4 regions of the Sphingobacterium sp. UBA865 genome follow, and region 3 is predicted to be linked to each of the others. Evidence: riboswitches for the same ligand, from Rfam matches in the RefSeq annotation. Region 3 holds a riboswitch; each other region holds the start of a gene.
The links. Region 3 has a riboswitch for S-adenosylmethionine ahead of B2O97_RS22665 (5-oxoprolinase). Riboswitches for the same ligand answer to the same signal wherever they lie in the genome.

Region 1 (4,525 bases), on a different contig from region 3:
CAAAATCTTAACGTGCGTAGGACGTGTTTAACCTGAAAGTGGTTACTGAAAGAAGCTAACCCTGTCGTTTTCAGTGAAGTTTTATTAAATTATAACGCTGATTAAAAAAAAATAACTATCTTTGCATCCCCTCTAGTATGAAGCTCGGGGGATATGTTGAATACATAAAATAAAATTAAAAAATGGCAACTAAAATCAGATTGCAAAGACACGGTAAAAAAGGACGTCCTTTTTACCACGTAGTCGTAGCGGATTCTCGCGCTCCACGTGACGGTAAATTCATCGAACGTATTGGTTCTTACAACCCAAACACAAATCCAGCAACTATCGTTTTGGATTTTGAAAAAGCTTTGGATTGGATGAATAAAGGTGCTCAACCAACTGACACTGCTCGTGCTATCCTTTCTTACAAAGGTGTTCTTTACAAAAAACACTTGCAAGGTGGTGTGAAAAAAGGTGCTTTTGATGAAGCTGCTGCTGAAGCTAAATTTACAGCTTGGACTGACGCTCAAGAAGCTAGAATCTCTGGTAAAAAAGATGGTTTAGCACAAACTAAAGCTGAAGCTAAAAAAGCTGCTTTAGTGGCTGAAGCTAAGAAAAAAGAAGAAAAAGCTGCTGCTGTTGCTGCTAAAAATGCTCCTGTAGCAGAAGAAACTGCTGCTGAAGAGACTGAAGCTCCTGCATCAGAAGAAACTGAAGGTTAATTCTTTCATAAAGTATTCGAGAAAGCCGACTCAATCTTGAGCCGGCTTTTTTTGAAACAGCCAATAGGCTAATCGTTTGCCAAATCATGTCTCACAGCTAATCGCCAAATAAGAAAAATATGACTATTGATCAATGCTTTTACATCGGTTACATCAGTAAAACAAGAGGTCTTAAAGGAGAAGTACAACTGTTTTTTGAATTCGAAGAATACGAGAGTTTGGATATCGATGTTGTCTTTGTAGAAGTGAACAAAAAGCTTGTTCCTTATTTTGTTGATGCCATTAAATTTCAAAAAAATAGCACTGCTTATGTAACATTTGAGGATGTGGATCATATCGATAAGGCTCAGGTACTCGTTCGTAAAAAGCTATATCTTTCCAATGATAAAATGCCCGAGCGAGACCCGGATGATTTTAGATATACTGATTTAATCGGATTTTTAGTGATCGATGAAAACCATGGCGAACTGGGGCAAATAACAGATGTTCAGGAATTCCCACAACAATTTGTCGCCACAGTAGATATGGATGGCAAAGAACTGATGTTTCCGCTGTCCGACGATTTGATCTTAGGAATTGATGGCGAAGAGGAGATCATTGAAGTTGAATTGCCTGAGGGATTGGTCGATCTGTATAAGGAATAGGCATATCCCCAAGCTTATTCAATTGAATATCCTATACTTACTATTGCAGTAATTTCTTATCTTGGTCCTTATATATTAATATTACTATTGGGCATAATTATTAATTGATTTTGAAACCGTTATTACTGCTGTTATTCACACTCTCATTGTCTTCGTGTACTTTCTTTGGGAAGAAAAAGGAGTTTCCTGAAGGTAACTACCAAATGATATTGGGCTATCCAAATGATGAGTATCATAAATTAAAAAGAGAATCTCCCCAAAATGTGGAGGCAGATACCTATGGTAATGATCCTATTCTATACCGATCCTTTCTTTCGCTTCATGATAAGGACCAGTTTGTCATGGCGATTGATGATATCTTACTCTTTGGTAAGTACAAATTTGACGGTGATAGATTAGAATTGACGGATGAGAAAAAAGGTAGTGTCGCTTTGGATATTGTTAAAATAAAAAAAGATTTTGTTCAGCTGAGAGGTGATTTTTCACAGTTTAGCTCAGCACGTATACCCACTAGTGAAAGACTTTATATCAACTTTGTGTTAGATAAAACCCTTATCCGGGAAACGCCCAGTAAATTTGATAGCCAAGTGAATTTATGGCGAAATGCTCCGGTAAAATCAGAAAGTGAAAAGGAGATAAAAGCGAGGGCCTTGAATTTCGTAGATTATTCTATCGCTTATTTCCAACACATATCAAGCTCTGGCACCCATCACGATTATCGAATGGATGGTGTCGAATCACCAATTATTTATGCCGAGAATGGCATTGTGCTCAAGGCATGGGCAGATGTTCCTGATTCTTGGAAGGAATTATTTTACAACGAAAAAGAGGCATTAGTCGCCTATCACTATTTATTTGACGGATTTAAATATGGATCGAAAGAAGAGTACCATGTTCGGGGACTCTTATTGATCACATTTTATCTCAAAAATTTACGGAATTCTTTGGCAGCTAATCTTTAGCCAATGTTCTTGTGGCATAGTCAATCTCTTCGCTGTCTATGATCCTCGATCGTTAATTCTACTGGTTTTTCTAGGTCTTTAACTCTTGGTAGCGCGAAGAATCCTGTCGTTGCATGGACACAAAGCTAAAGTGACGTTGAAACATCGTTTATTGAAGTCTTTTTGCTGCTATTTTTGCCTTTTCGAAAAAATATTTTTGTCTTTTGATTTTTTAAAACGATATTAGCAACGCTTATAGAGAAAGGCCGAGGGAATAGACCCGTTGAAGCCTTAGCAACCTGTATTGTTCAAGGTGCTAAATTCTACCCTACTCCATGTGGGAAAGATAAGTTACATGTAGATAAACGATTCCTCGACGTGTGCGTTTCGATGTAAGCCAACCAAACTAAAAACAGTTTTTTAATGAAGATTATCGATCATATCCAGAATGCCAAAGGAAAAACATTGTTTTCTTTTGAGCTATTGCCACCGGCGAAAGGGCAGGGCATCCAAAGTATTTTTAAAACCATGGATGAACTGATGGAGTTTAAACCTCCTTTTATCGACGTCACCTACCATCGGGAAGATTATATCTATAAAGAGCATGCGAGTGGATTACTGGAACGTGTTTCCTATCGTAAACGTCCTGGGACAGTGGCGATATGTGCGGCCATCATGAATAAATATAAAGTGGATGCGGTGCCACATTTGATATGTGGGGGTTTTACAAAAGAGGAAACTGAAAATGCATTGATCGATTTGAACTTCCTGGGGATAGATAACGTTTTGGTGTTGCGGGGTGATGCACGTAAGGGCGATGCCGATTTTATACCAACCGATGGTGGACATGCTTTTGCAACAGACCTATTGGAACAGGTAACCGATATGAATAAAGGAAAGTATCTGCATGAAGACATTATCACGTCGGAAAAGACTGATTTTTGCATCGGAGTAGCCGGGTATCCCGAAAAGCATTTTGAATCTCCAAATTTCAATACTGATTTTAAATATCTGAAACAAAAAGTCGATATGGGAGCAGAGTTTATTGTGACTCAGATGTTCTTTAATGTTGAAAAATACAAGGAATTTGTAACAAAATGTAGGGACAATGGAATCCATGTGCCCATTATTCCGGGATTAAAACCACTGACAACAAAAAAGCAATTGGTGACCTTGCCAAGAATTTTTCATTTAGATATTCCAGAGGAACTGAGTGACGCTGTCGCGGCATGTAAAACGAATGCCGACGTCAGACAGGTAGGTGAAGAGTGGTTGGTACAACAGTGTCAGGAGCTGATTAAATTTGGCGCTCCGGTATTACATTTTTATACGATGAGTAATCCTGGTCCAACAAAGAAGATTGTTGAAAAACTAGCCTAACTCATAAAATGATAAAAAAGGGAGCAGATAAGCTCCCTTTTTTATGATAATATTCATTGTGAAAGCCTGAAATAGGTTGAAAGTCTCGGCAGCGTGGTTTAGGTCGATCTCTATATTCAGTGTTGAATAGCCTGTTTACAGTCAGGTACTGGTGTTAAATAGTGTTAATTCGTGTGTCGGAGTCAGGATAACTTTTTAACTTAAAGTGCTAAAAAGGATTTTAACAATAGACCAATTGACCTTATGACGTACAATAGATTAAATTCTCTACTCGGTTTTGCTTGCGGACTAATTGCCACCTGTGTATATATCGCTACAGTTGAAAAGACGGTAAGCTGGTGGGATTGCGGTGAATTTATAGCCTGTGCCTATAAATTGGAGGTGGCACATCAACCGGGAGCACCATTGTTTCTTCTTATTCAGAATATATTTTCTAATCTCGCTTTAGGGAATAAGGGGCAGATCGCCTATTGGATGAATATAGGTTCTGCAGTTTGCAGTGGAATTACTGTTACCTTTTTATTTTGGACAATAACCGCCATTGCTAAAAAGCTACTCAACAAAGACAAACAAGCTTCTTTGTCAACCTACCTGCAGATCTTCGGCGCAGGAGTTGTCGGTGCAATGGCATTTAGTTTCAGCGATTCATTTTGGTATTCGGCAGTAGAATCTGAAGTTTATGCAATGTCTTCCTTATGTACAGCAGTTGTATTTTGGGCAATTTTAAAGTGGGAAGTCCGTGCAGATGAAGACGGTAGCGATCGTTGGCTGGTTTTTATTGCTTTTGTTATGGGGCTTTCGATCGGAGTGCATCTATTAAATCTTTTAGCAATCCCGGCTATCGCGATGGTTGTTT
Region 2 (4,525 bases), on a different contig from region 3:
GCTTACCATCAATCATGATGATCACATTACTTTTTCCACGAAGGTTGATCTTTTTGTTGTCTAAAGTTACCCCCGGGACCTTTTGCAAGAGTTCCAATGCGTTATTTCCGGTTGCCAAAATACTGTTCTCGACATTGAGCACAACTTTATCAAGGTGACTTTCAATTAATGGCTTCTTGCCAATTACCTGCGCCTCACCCAGCACTTTACTTTCCAGCTGTAATCGAATCGTATCCAGCACCTTGAAATCACCCGCACGCAGCATTATTTCCCCAGAACGATAAGTACCATAACCCACCGTGGACACCTGTAAGCTGTACCTCCCCTCGGGTATCGCAAACAACACAATTTGTCCATTTTCGTTGGATAAGGTTCCTTTTAACAAGACATCATTGGGTTTACGAAACAGTGAAATATTTGCGGCAGCAATGGGCTGGTTGTCCTGCCCAACAACGACAGTACGTAATTTCCCCCCGTCAGACTGTGCTGAAACGGGTCCGGCATTAGAACACAGGAATAAAACAATAGAAAATAAGAGCAATTTAATTTTTTGTGGTTTCATAATGTAATTTCTTTGGGCTATCGATCGGATAGTCAACTTCATAATAATGACAACAAACCTCGTGTATTCATTACACGTTGACTAGCAGAAATAGACAGGTAGTGCGATTCACTCGGTAGACAACCAAATAATATCGGTAAACCCTATCCTTCGCTGATCGCTTTTACAGCGGATAGGATCATGCGAGCTAATTTTGAATCTTCTGAAACATATCGTAGGAAAATGACATCGAATCAAAATAAAAATTCAAAAAACAAATAAAATTCAAAACAAATAAATTGTATACAAAAAATATTAAGCATAATATTTGTATTTTTGCATCGAAAATTAGTAAACTGATTCATGAGCACTGTATCATTGAAGAAAAGACTCTACCGTATTTATATCCTTATGCTACGATTTATGCATGGCGAGCATGCTGGAGACGCATTACGTAATGTTGCCATCAGTATTTTGCCAAGTTTGGCGATCTATTTATTGGGAGCGCAAGCGAGCACGGCTATCGGAATCGGTGTCGGATCGTTGTTAACAACACTCACCGATCCTCCTGGCAACAGAAAAGATAAACTTTCTTCAGCTCTGATATGTATTCCCACCTTCTTTGTTGCATCATTGTTTACAGCTATTGTATTTCCCTATCATTGGCCCTTGGTTATCGTGCTAGCGGCAGCCGGTTTTATATGCACCTTATACGGCATTTTTGGAGCCCGCTATGCTGCAATTGGAAACATGACATTGATTCTCATGAGTTTTGTGATCGGAATGGCCCCACAACACCCATTTGCGGTTGGCTTACAGATTACAACAGGTTCCATAATATATTACTTTTTTAGCCTTTTACAAGCCTATATACAACCTTATCGCTCTTTAAAACATGCCATGGCTAACGGCTTTCATGGATTGTCCCAATTTCTATTGATACGATCACAGTCTTACGATCCCGATATTCCTTTGAATATTACGTACAGTCGCGTAGGAAAAATTCATGGCCAGATCAGCGAACAGCAGGAACAAATCAGGTCTCTTCTGTTTCGAGAAAAAAAAATCATAAGCCAACAGTGGCATAAAAGCAATTATTGGCTCAGTCAGGTTTATGGATTAATTGACCTCCATGAGTTAATTATTGCGCTTGATCATGACTACGATGCAATTCGCAAAAATCTTGCAGACACGGGCAGCCTTCCCATAATTCGTCACACAATCAAATTATTAGCGTTAGAAATCGATAGCTTTTCACAACCCAACAAGAGGTTCCGGTATGCACATCAATTATACAATAATAACTTTAAAATTAATGCCCTCTTACGGGATTTAAAAGAAATTCAAGAACAACAGGCCGATCCAGCAAAAGGTATATTATGTTCGATCATAAGCAACATCGAAGCAATTATTGATGTACTCAACAGAATCCAGGTCGCTTTTTATCAAAATCAGGAAATTCAGGATAAGATTGACACCAGCGAGTACCAACAATTTATCAGTCGACCATTACGTAATCTCGCTGATCTAAAAAGTAAACTCCATCTGAATAATCCGCTTTTTCGATTTGCGGTTCGGATGGCTCTTCTTTTTGGAACAGGTGCATTGATCGGTATTTTATTTTTGGATTTTAAATATACCTATTGGATCTTACTGACGATCGCTATTGTTGCCAGGCCAGCATTTTCAATGACAAAAACCCGTAATATAGAACGTATTGTCGGTACATTCTCGGGTATTATAGTTGGTGTGTTCTGCTTAATTTCTATTCATTTTCTTCCAGCACTCCTAACCATAGCTGCATTGGGTCTTTTTGGATTCTTTTTGTTCAACCGATCTAACTATATGGTCAGTGTCATCTTCATTACCTTGGGAATTGTGATTGCACTCAATCTGTTCGAAGGCAACATCAATCTCATTTTAGGCAGCCGAATACTTTTCACACTGATTGGAGCATTCTTGGCTATAGCGGGTTATTTCTTGATACCTGTACGCCAGAGCACAGGCATGGTTCAGCTGGCAAAAGAGGTATCCCTTTACAACGCGCATTATTTCCAGATCATCAATAACCGTCTGTCGGACGAAAGACAAAGTTCGTTTGATATACGACTGGCTCGTAAAAAGGCGCAGACCGCCATGGCCCTGTTTTCAGACGCCATTAATCAAATGAAAAAAGAACCCGAGCACAAATGGATGGATTGGTCACATATTCACCATTTTCAGGCACTCGCATATCAGGTCAATTCCCATTTGGTGGGCCTCTCGCTATCGTTAAACAAAAAGACGAATCGCCACCTCGCCTATGATATCCATAGTAGAATCGATGCGCTTAAACCTCTTCTAACAGATTTAAATCAAACTGCAGAACGGATTAATTTAAAGAAATCATAATACCCGATTGACAGTTACTTTTGCGGTTTCATCGGAAGATATGCGATGCCAATCGGCATGTTATTCAAAATTCCTTTAACTAAAAAACACCATTTCTTTTGCTTTAATAAAAAAAGAGTTTATATTTGTGTCGTCTTCGAAAGAAGATTTCTAATCAACACCTCCCTTCATCAGTAGGTCTTGATTTATAAAGAAGTGGCGAGAGACTGGCTCAATGACCCACTGGCAACCTTCAATTTGTTTGAAAAGGTGCCAATTCCTGTCCAAAACAATATCGTTTTGGAGCATATAAATGACATAAGACAATGATTATTAAATTACTGAAGTCCATTAAAAATTCAGGTTCAACACAAGTGAACCGCACGATAAGCGAAAGTGTAACCCATCGTACAATTGTATCGATGCGAATGCGTATGCATATGCACTTCCATGCTTGTTAAAAATCATTTCCGTTTTCTTGGATAAAGATTTAACAGACCCTTCAAGGAGGTGTGTATGCTTCTCTTTTTACTTTGCAATTTCTTTTTGAACCCTTAAAATCTGATATATTATGTCTTCAAACAAAAATTTAAAATTCGAAACTCTTCAGGTTCACGCTGGCCAAGTCGCTGACCCTACTACGGGATCTAGAGCAGTTCCTATATATCAAACAACATCTTTTGTATTTGAAAATGCCGAACACGGCGCAAACTTATTTGCATTAAAGCAGTTCGGTAATATTTATACACGGATTATGAACCCTACTACGGATGTTTTCGAACAACGTATTGCGGCACTGGAAGGTGGAGTTGCAGCTGTTGCTGTTGCATCCGGCCAGGCGGCACAGTTTATAGCTTTAAATAATATTTTGGAAAGTGGTGACAATTTTGTTGCGGGATCCAACTTATACGGCGGTACATTCAACCAGTTTAAAGTTTCTTTTAAGCGCCTAGGCATCGAAGCTCGTTTTGCAACAGACGCCGAAGCAGATAAAATTGAAGCGCTCATTGATGATAAAACAAAAGCAATCTATGTTGAAACAATCGGAAACCCAAGTTTCAATATTCCCGACTTTGAAAAAATTGCTGCCGTAGCAAAAAAATATGACTTACCATTAATCGTCGACAATACTTTTGGAGCCGGAGGTTATTTATTTAAACCTCTGGAGTATGGTGCAAACGTGGTTGTTGAATCGGCAACTAAATGGATCGGTGGACATGGCACAAGCATTGGCGGTGTCATCGTCGACGGCGGAAACTACAATTGGGGCAATGGAAAATACCCGCAATTTTCCGAACCATCTGAAGGCTATCATGGTTTAGTATTTTCCGAAGTTTTCGGTGAAAGCGGACCATTCGGAAATATTCAATTTGCCATTCGGGCGCGTGTGGAAGGGCTCCGGGATTTCGGACCAGCACTCTCCCCTTTCAATTCATTTTTATTATTACAAGGACTTGAAACCTTGTCTTTGCGGGTGCAACGCCATGTAGACAACACTTTAGAGGTCGCAAAATGGCTTGAGGCGCATCCACAGGTAGAAAAAGTAAACTATCCGGGATTAGAAAGCTCTCCGAGCTTCGCTAACGCACAAAAATACCTTAAAAATGGCTATGG
Region 3 (4,525 bases):
CACTTATCATTTGACCTTTTTCAATTGTGCGTTTGCCAATCTGCCCATCGTAGGGTGCGCGAATAACGGTATACCCAACATCAAGCCGCTTGCGGCCAACAGCTGCAGTCAAACGAACGCGCTCGGCATCAACGACACCTTTTTTCATGTCCACATCGTGCACCCTTTCCTGTGAAGCCTGCAATTTATGTTTTAACGAAGCCAGTTCACTCTTGTAGACATCCAACGTCGCTTTTACATCCTCCAGCTGCTGTGCTGTTGCAGACTTTTCTTGAAACAGGTAATTGTATCGATCATACTCCAATTGTTGTTTCGTTACACGTGCCTCGCCAGCAGCAATGGATGTCCGCAAAGATTCATGCTCTGCCTGGAGGATTTCTTTTTGACTATGAAGAACATTGATCTCTGCTGCTTCCTTATTGACGGATGCAGCTACCTGATCCGCCTCATATTTATATTCCTTATTATCAATAAGCAATAGGGTATCACCTCGTTTAACCAATTGGTGATCGTGATAATGCACAGAAACCACATAACCTCCTACGCGGGAAACAATGGGATTGATGTACTGTGTTACCTGTGCATCATTTGTATAGGTATACCGCAAGCGCATCCATAAGGTGTTAGCGCCCCATAACAACAAGGCCAACAAGACAATTGCAGCCAACCAGTTGGTGATTCGAGTGAGTTGTGCCTCCACAACTGTTCTTCGTGATTTAGGTTTCATTAGATAGTACCCTTCAAAAATTCGATAAAATAATAATGTTTCTGTAGCGCAATATGTGCGGTTTCAAGATCAAAAAGTGTTTTTAGGTATTGCATATCAGCATCCAAGAGATCTGTAATCAAAGCCGATGATTTAAAATACCTGTTTTTTATAATCCGTGCATTTTCCTGCGCCAACGCCTTATTGTTTTGACAGACGTCCTGCTGCTTAATAGCCAATTGATAATCCAACAGGGCCTGTAACAGCTGATTTTCCAGAATCTCCTCTTCATGATGGTGTTTTACCTCTTGTCGATCCAAGGCGATCTGTGCTCCGCGCACCACGTTTTTATTGAGATAAATTGCCGAGATCGGTATGGTTAATTTGAGCCCTGTGATACTCAGATTATACCAGCTGGGGTTATAGGGATACAAGAAAACCTGTGGATTGGCAAAGGTGAATGTACTGGTCAAACCCAACTCAGGAAGATAATTTGATCGCGCCTGTTTGACCGACAACTTCTTCAAAACCACTTCCTGTTCGGATTTTAGGAGGGAAAAAGCATGGCTTCGCGCTTCGGCAACAAGCGCTTCATAGCTGGGGTTTTCCACCTGAAACTGCTCGGGCAGGGGCACAATCTCCGCAGTAATACCACCAATTAGCTGCAGCTTCTGATTTGCAGCCTGAATATCATGACCGATCTGCACGAGCAACAGTTCCCGCTTCGAAAGCTCCAACGAAATACGCAAGACGTCACTGTGCAATACAACACCCGCCTTATACAGATGCTCAATCTCCTTGAGCTGTGCCCGTTGATCAGCAATATCCTGCTCGATTAAAGATCGGTTACTATACGACAGTTCCAAATCCAAAAAAAGATTGCAAACCTCCAATTTCGTCTGCGCCGCGGCATTCTTCCAATCGATTCTAGCCAGCTCATTTTCCAATTTTTTGGACTCAATTTTCATCAGGTCCCGATGCCCATTGTAGAGATTCAGATAAAAATCCAAACCGCTATCGTACAAGTAGTGAATGATATCATGCTGGGAGGGTTTATTTAAAAGGCCTTGATCATAAACAGGCATATTACTCGCATAACTGGCAGAAGCTCGGGCGGAAATCTTGGGCAGCAACTCCATGCGTTGCTGCTGTACCGCCACCTCAGTTTCTTTGAGCTGCAAATAAGACTGCTCGATGTATTTACTGTTCTGTAGTGCTTTGTCGATCATGTCTTTCAGGGACATGCGCAAAGAATCGAGGGCGAAGGTGTCCGAAATAGCGAATACTAACAATCCCATGGTTAGTATTCCTTTTGCCCAATAGGGAGGAAAAAAGTTCACGTGTGCTCTATTATTTTTTTGCGTAGCAAACTTAGACACTTATTGGAACTTGGATTTCTTCACAAACGCCAATATGTTATGGAAAAAAGACATTTTTTCATCAATTCAAACAAAAAGACCAATATCTGCCAAGAAGCCCTTACAATATCCTTTTTTACAACACATAAAAAAGGCCTTTCAAATCGTGATTTGAAAGGCCTTTCTCGACGGTATAATAATAAATTATCCGTATAAGGAATCTTCTATTGCATTCCACAACTGGATTCTTTTTTGTAGCGCTATTTTACTGATCTCTTTCATTTCTGTCCATTTAACCTCATCGTCCTTCGCGAGATCTGCGATCATCTGCATCGCCAACGGTCCATGCTCGTCGCCGTCAAGATCAATATGGCGTTGAAAATAATAAATAAAGCTGTCCAGATTGGCTGTAGGAAAGTTTGTTTTAATTTCTTCCAAAATAGAGGTAAACATTCCCGGGATAAGATCTTCGCGTCCAAATGTAAATGCTGCGGCAATTTTATGCACCTCGCCCTCAGCAATCACTTCGAATGTAAAATTCAAAAAGTCTTTGATCCGCTTATCCAATGTGGTCGTTGCAATGACATCGAATATGTTGCTCGATTTTTTGGCTTGAGCAATAAATTTGTTGACCAGATGAAGGTCGGCACCCATGGCATCCATGGCGTCCAGATACATCTCAAAGTGGCTCAAACGGCGGCCATCAATGTATTCATCCGACTCCTCAGCCAAGACAATTTCGTTGATTAGATAGCGTGTTGATGGATGCTCACTCGCAAACCAAGGTAAAGTCGTACAGGTCAATTTAATCTGTAAAGCTTTTAGTAAAGACATAAAATCCCATACAGCGTACACATGCCCTTCTGTAAAAGAACGTAGATTCTTGATCGTTTTGATCTTACGATACAAAGGGTGTTGTAATAATACCTCGCGTTCGGCAGCAATGTATTCGTTAATTTCCGCAATTCTATTCATGGCGCAAAAGTATTGTCTTATCTCTGTTTTTAAAAGTGTTTTCGATGAGATTACAGTAGCATGATAATTTAATTCTCCAGCTATCCGCTTCATAACCAAATCACAGCCAACAACGCGCCTCGCTTTTGATCGCCTTATTCCTGTTGCTAACGTTCATTTACCCTTAAAAACAAAAATATTTTTTATTATAAAAAATAATCTACTATATTTGTAGAGTATTCAGAATTGCATGATGCAATACCAACCGAGTGCAGGCACCGCGGTGGTAAATTAATACGGGTTTCGACCAAAATAAACGTCGCTGAACGATTATTTTCCCCAACAAGATCTGGATACAGTTTATGGTTTTATCCTTTAAATTTTTAAATTGTATGGCTACTACAACAAATCTTTACCAACACTTACTGGAAAAATTCAGTTATTATTCAACAGATGAACTGATCCAGCTCAACAATGACACCATTTTGGGACAAGGCTGGGGTTCAGCCAAGGCAACCTTTAGAACAGCTTTGATCAGTACGTTCTCCAAAAGAGGACTGGATCTTTCCAACATCATTTCCAAGGAAGACGGTTTTACCTCGGTGAAGCATGTTCCTGTACGCTTGGAACAGAATGTCCTGATTCCTTTACAGTAAAGCCCTATAAACGCAAAAAGAGTAGGCCTAGCCTACTCTTTCGTCAATGAGTGGTGATATCTTAATGTATGATTGAGCGAATGGGCTGTTTGTCGAGCGTCGTCTTTGTAGGACGAGAGATCGCCGCAATTTTGAATTTCTGCCACATTCACTTTCTTTCTTACTTTGCTGATGACCTGATTTAATTCCGATTTCCAGTTGCCCGGGTCGCCAAAATCGTCCATCCAATTTTTGTTGATAAACTTTTTGTAGTTCAAAAGCAAAATATACAATTCCTCACCACTACCGGCGCGATTGATTGACGTGCGCCAGTTCTCTAATTTTTCTTTAAAACTCATAACCAGCAATATACAAAAAAAATACGACTTGACCAAATTTTTAGACTTTTACAGTGCGTATTGACAAAGATCTGACAGGACAATCTCCTTTCCTCGCGGTCGCCAATTTCATGAAAACTGTTATCTCTATCCACTGCAGCCTGAGCGCTTAAAAAGTTGTAATTTAGTTGAAGAAATAGCATGCGATACAATGACCCTTCTATTTTCAACCGCAATAGTTCCAAGAAATAAATAATTAATTGATGACTAAACTTTATTATGATTACGGGGTCTCATTAAAAAGAGAAAACATGATTATTTGTTTTCAAATTTAACCCGATGCCCTATATAATGTCAAAATTTACGTTTAAAACCATCCTAGTTCTTTTTATATTAGCTACTGCCACACCTGCGATGTGCGCTAAATTAGCGCATGCTAATCCTGCTACTTTTTTCTTTCAGGAACATCTGGGTGATGGTTACAGCAAAATCGGATCACGCATTTATTATCGTGGCAAAGAAATTCCAAACGCC
Region 4 (4,525 bases), on a different contig from region 3:
ATTCTTCGGAATACGGCCCTTTCCTAATCTTCTTCTTAATACGTTAAGTAACCTAGGTTGATATTGGCTAAAACGTGGCGCTCGAAATGGTAGTCCACTTTTCCAATATGCTTAGCTTATTCAGGAGTTTTAAAAATCCAGTTACTTTCAAAGTTATCGTGAAAGCTGGATATGAATGTTATGTTTTAGAAAATTTTATGAATTCAGTAAATAAATATGTCCTTCAGGCGCTGGATAACTATCCGATGTATTTGGAGGAGACCATGGAATCCTTATCCTATGCGCTATCCTATGATGAGTCCAATACAATGGCGCTGTGTTTGATGGGAAGAGTTCATGCCGAACAGCTATTGGACTATGAGCAGGCAAAAAGGTATTTCCAGGAAGCTTTGGTGCATAATGTGCAGGCACTGGAAGTATATCCTTATTTCATTCAGACATTGATTGATATGGGGGAGTATGAAGCTGCAAAAAAGACGATCAAATTTGCTTTGACACTTCCGGCCATGCCCTTGACAGGAATCTGGATCAAGAAAGCACTTCTATTTGAAAAAATGAGAAAATACAAAAAGGCATTGAAGGCGTTAAAAAAGGCTAAACTTGAAAATGTTGACCTCGATTTTTCGTCAAGCCTGAAGGCGATTGAAGATCGGATTAAAGGAAAACAGGAAATTAAGAACGGGAACGAAAAGGAAAACAAGAAAGAACGGAAGAACAGCCGAAAATAATCTCACCTTATTCGGATAACAGTTTTTATTTTGAACGAAGCCCAATAAAGAAGCCCTAGCTGAAATTTCAGCTAGGGCTTTATCAATATAGTTTAAGAATTATTCTGCTCTTAAGATTTTCGCAGCCTCAACCATAGACTCTAAAGCCGCTTTGGTTTCTGGCCAAGCACGAGTTTTCAAACCACAGTCAGGATTAACCCAAAGTTGTTCTGCTGGAACTACTGCTTTTGCTTTGCGCAATAGATCTACCATCTCATCTTTGCTTGGAACACGTGGTGAGTGAATGTCATAAACACCTGGACCAATATCATTTGGATATTTGAAATCACCGGCGAAAGCATTCAATAATTTCATTTGAGAACGTGAAGTCTCAATCGTGATAACATCGGCATCCATTGCAGCGATATCTTCGATCACATTATTGAACTCAGAATAACACATGTGTGTGTGAATCTGTGTATCGTCTTCAACATTTGATGAAGAGACACGGAAAGCACGTACTGCCCAGTTCAAGTAATCTTTTTGATCAGCTTTACGTAACGGTAATCCTTCACGGATAGCTGGTTCATCGATTTGTATGATTTTGATACCTGCTTTTTCCAAGGCTTGTACTTCATCCAAGATCGCCAATGCAATTTGGTAAGTCGTTGTTGAGCGCGGTTGATCGTTACGTACGAAAGACCATTGTAAGATTGTTACAGGACCAGTCAACATACCTTTAACCGGACGATTTGTCAATGATTGTGCATATGAAGACCAACGGACAGTCATATCTTCAGGACGGTATACGTCACCATAGATAATCGGAGGTTTTACACAACGTGAACCGTAAGATTGTACCCAACCATTTTGTGTGAAAGCGTAACCAGCCAATTGTTCACCGAAGTATTCAACCATGTCATTACGTTCGAATTCGCCGTGTACTAATACGTCGATATCCAATTGCTCTTGAAGACGGATGGTGTTTTCTGTTTCTTCTGCGATTGCTTTATCGTATTCTGCCTGCGTAATAGCACCCTTTTTCAGATCTGCTCTCCATTTACGAACATCTTTCGTTTGTGGGAATGAACCGATAGTTGTGGTCGGGAACGCCGGTAAGTTGAATTTCGCTTGTTGCGCTGCTTTACGGTCTGCAAATGCTGAAGTGCGTTTTGCATCGTCATCAGTAATATTGCTTGTACGTGTTTTAACCTCTGGTTTGTGGATCAATGGAGAGGTACGGCGGCTTTCAGCAGCCGCTTTGTTCGCTTCGAAGCGTTTTGCTGTTTCAGCATCAACTTCTCCCTCCGCTAGTACGGCTAAGTCTTTTACTTCAGCTAATTTTTGTTTAGCAAATGCTAACCAGTTTTTTACTTCAGCTGGTAGCGATTGTTCATTGTGTTCATTGTCTAAGTCAAAAGGAACGTGCAACAGTGATGAAGAAGGAGCTACCCATACACGGTCTTTTCCTAATGCATCAACAGCCTGTTTGATTTTAACCAATGATTTTTCGTAATCATTTTTCCAGATGTTACGGCCTTCAACAATACCTAAAGATAATGTTAATGAAGCAGGAACTTTAGCCAATACCGTATCCAATTGATTTTCACCGCGTACCAGATCCAAATGTAAAGCATGGATAGGTAGGTTAACTGCGATATCTTCGTTGTCTTTTAAAGATTCGAAGTAAGTCGTTGCGATTAATTTGATATTTTTTGCTGCTGCAGCTAATTTTTCGAAAGTAGGTTGATATAAAGCTTTTACTTTAGCATCTAAATCCAATGCTAAGAAAGGCTCGTCAATCTGAACATATTGTGTACCAGCATCAGCTAGTTTAGTTAGTATTTGCTCATATACTGGAATAAGTTTATCCAATAAATCGATACGGTCGAAGCCAGCTTCTTTTTCTTTACCGATCAAAAGGTATGTAATAGGACCTAATAGAACTGGTTTAGTATCGATGCCCAATGATTTTGCTTCGTTGTATTCATTTAAGAATTTTTCGGAAGTCAATTTGAATTCTTGATCTTTGGTGAATTCTGGTACCATGTAGTGGTAGTTCGTATCCAACCACTTGGTCATTTCCATTGCAGTCACGTCGATTCCTTCTTGTTGGAAACCGCGCGCCATGGCAAAATATAGATCTAAACTGTAATTGTTGTCTACTTTATTCAATAAAGAATGGTAGCGAGCAGGAATTGCACCAACAGTGAGGGTTAAATCCAATACTTGATCGTAAAAAGAGAAATCATTGGAAGGGATCAAATCTATTCCAGCATCTTTTTGTGTTTTCCAATTGCCTTCACGAATTTTTTTTGCTGTGTCCAATAATTCCTCAACAGAAGATTTTTTAGCCCAATAGGCCTCATTGGCTTTTTTCAATTCGCGGAACGCGCCCACACGAGGGTAACCTAAATTGTTAGTCAATAACATAATGAATGTTTTTAATATTTCTTTTTCAACTATATTTCTTGCTAGAGAGAGAAGGACACACTAGAATTTGGTGACTTCGGCTTATCATTCCCATATCAAGTAGGGTAGAATTTAGCACCTTGTCAAGGGACAGGTTGCTAAGGCTTCATCGGGTCTATTCCCTCTGCCTTTCTCTATAAGCGACGCTAAGTTAGAACATTTCTTTTTGAAATGCAAATTTTTTATAAAAGTGCGTCAATTTTTTATATTCTACTAAGGATGAAATTGTTTTGTTCTTTTATTTTCATCCACGAATTCGAGTAAGTCACGCTTGAATACGTGTGTAGCATAAAAAGGGGAATGACTATATTTTTCATTCCCCTTTTTTTAGCTGACCAAAAGTTTGTAACCTTTTCCGTGCACATTGACAATTTCAACTTTGCTATCTTCTTTTAGATATTTACGAAGTTTACTGAGAAATACATCCATACTTCTACCCGTAAAATAGTTATCATCATGCCATATTTTTAACAACGCTTCTTCCCGGGTCAGCACATCATTTTTCTTTAAGCAAAGCAAGCGGAGTAGTTCAGCTTCTTTCGTGGAGAGTTTTTGCATCTGTCCTTTGTAAGAAATCTGCTGACTTGTATAATCAAAGAAATAATCGCCAATTTCAAATTTATCCGCAACCACTTCTTCTTCTTTGTCTCGAACACTGCGTTTCAGCAAAGCATTGATGCGGAGCAATAATTCTTCCACTCGAAAAGGCTTGGTGATATAATCATCTCCTCCTAGCTCAAAGGCTTCGGTCTTATCTTCCATCATCCCCTTTGCTGTGGCAAAGATAATAGGAACAGTATTGTTTGTTTTTCTGATTTCACGTCCAACTGTAAATCCGTCCTTTTTTGGCATCATGACATCAAAAATACAAAGGTCGTAGTTATTTTTTTTGAATTGAGAAATCGCTTCATCTCCATCCGTGCATAATGTGACGTCAAATTTTCCCTTTAATTCGAGATAGTCTTTTAAAAGATCCCCCAAATTAGGATCATCTTCTGCTAATAATATCTTTTGCATAATGAATATATTAATTTTCACCAATGTCCCTTGATGCTGATAAATCAGCCTTCCTCAACCTTTGAAATTTTTTAAAGAGGAAATATACAAAAAAGGAACGTTTTATTTTTTAATAGGCAAAATTACTTCAAAGGTCGTGCCTTTATCTTTTTCACTTTTAACTGTAATTTTTCCGTTCAGCCTTCTCAGAATGTCCTGTACATAACTTAAGCCAAGGCCAAATCCTTTGACATTATGAACATTCCCAGTTGGAATACGGTAAAACTGGTCGAAAATCTTTTGCAGGTGATCCCGGCTCATCCCAATACCATTGTCGGCTATGGTGACAA

Region 1: another riboswitch for S-adenosylmethionine. It lies ahead of B2O97_RS16140 (methylenetetrahydrofolate reductase); the one in region 3 lies ahead of B2O97_RS22665 (5-oxoprolinase).
Region 2: another riboswitch for S-adenosylmethionine. It lies ahead of B2O97_RS05615 (O-acetylhomoserine aminocarboxypropyltransferase/cysteine synthase family protein); the one in region 3 lies ahead of B2O97_RS22665 (5-oxoprolinase).
Region 4: another riboswitch for S-adenosylmethionine. It lies ahead of metE (5-methyltetrahydropteroyltriglutamate--homocysteine S-methyltransferase); the one in region 3 lies ahead of B2O97_RS22665 (5-oxoprolinase).

The regions. Positions count from the first base shown of each region.
Region 1 is NZ_DBGB01000031.1:13,980-18,504, forward strand. It holds gene B2O97_RS16125 (30S ribosomal protein S16) at 183-704, shown strand; gene rimM (ribosome maturation factor RimM) at 824-1,348, shown strand; gene B2O97_RS16135 (hypothetical protein) at 1,459-2,310, shown strand; SAM riboswitch class I at 2,540-2,642, shown strand; gene B2O97_RS16140 (methylenetetrahydrofolate reductase) at 2,713-3,669, shown strand; gene B2O97_RS16145 (DUF2723 domain-containing protein) at 3,913-4,525, shown strand, end outside.
Region 2 is NZ_DBGB01000012.1:56,503-61,027, forward strand. It holds gene B2O97_RS05605 (TonB-dependent receptor) at 1-562, opposite strand, end outside; gene B2O97_RS05610 (FUSC family protein) at 905-2,932, shown strand; SAM riboswitch class I at 3,115-3,227, shown strand; gene B2O97_RS05615 (O-acetylhomoserine aminocarboxypropyltransferase/cysteine synthase family protein) at 3,483-4,525, shown strand, end outside.
Region 3 is NZ_DBGB01000041.1:129,284-133,808, forward strand. It holds gene B2O97_RS22650 (HlyD family secretion protein) at 1-727, opposite strand, end outside; gene B2O97_RS22655 (TolC family protein) at 727-2,046, opposite strand; gene B2O97_RS22660 (DUF3050 domain-containing protein) at 2,269-3,039, opposite strand; SAM-I-IV-variant riboswitch at 3,250-3,343, shown strand; gene B2O97_RS22665 (5-oxoprolinase) at 3,411-3,674, shown strand; gene B2O97_RS22670 (hypothetical protein) at 3,707-4,012, opposite strand; gene B2O97_RS22675 (DKNYY domain-containing protein) at 4,343-4,525, shown strand, end outside.
Region 4 is NZ_DBGB01000020.1:59,164-63,688, reverse strand. It holds gene B2O97_RS11080 (hypothetical protein) at 198-728, shown strand; gene metE (5-methyltetrahydropteroyltriglutamate--homocysteine S-methyltransferase) at 828-3,140, opposite strand; SAM riboswitch class I at 3,219-3,322, opposite strand; gene B2O97_RS11070 (response regulator transcription factor) at 3,507-4,196, opposite strand; gene B2O97_RS11065 (sensor histidine kinase) at 4,299-4,525, opposite strand, start outside.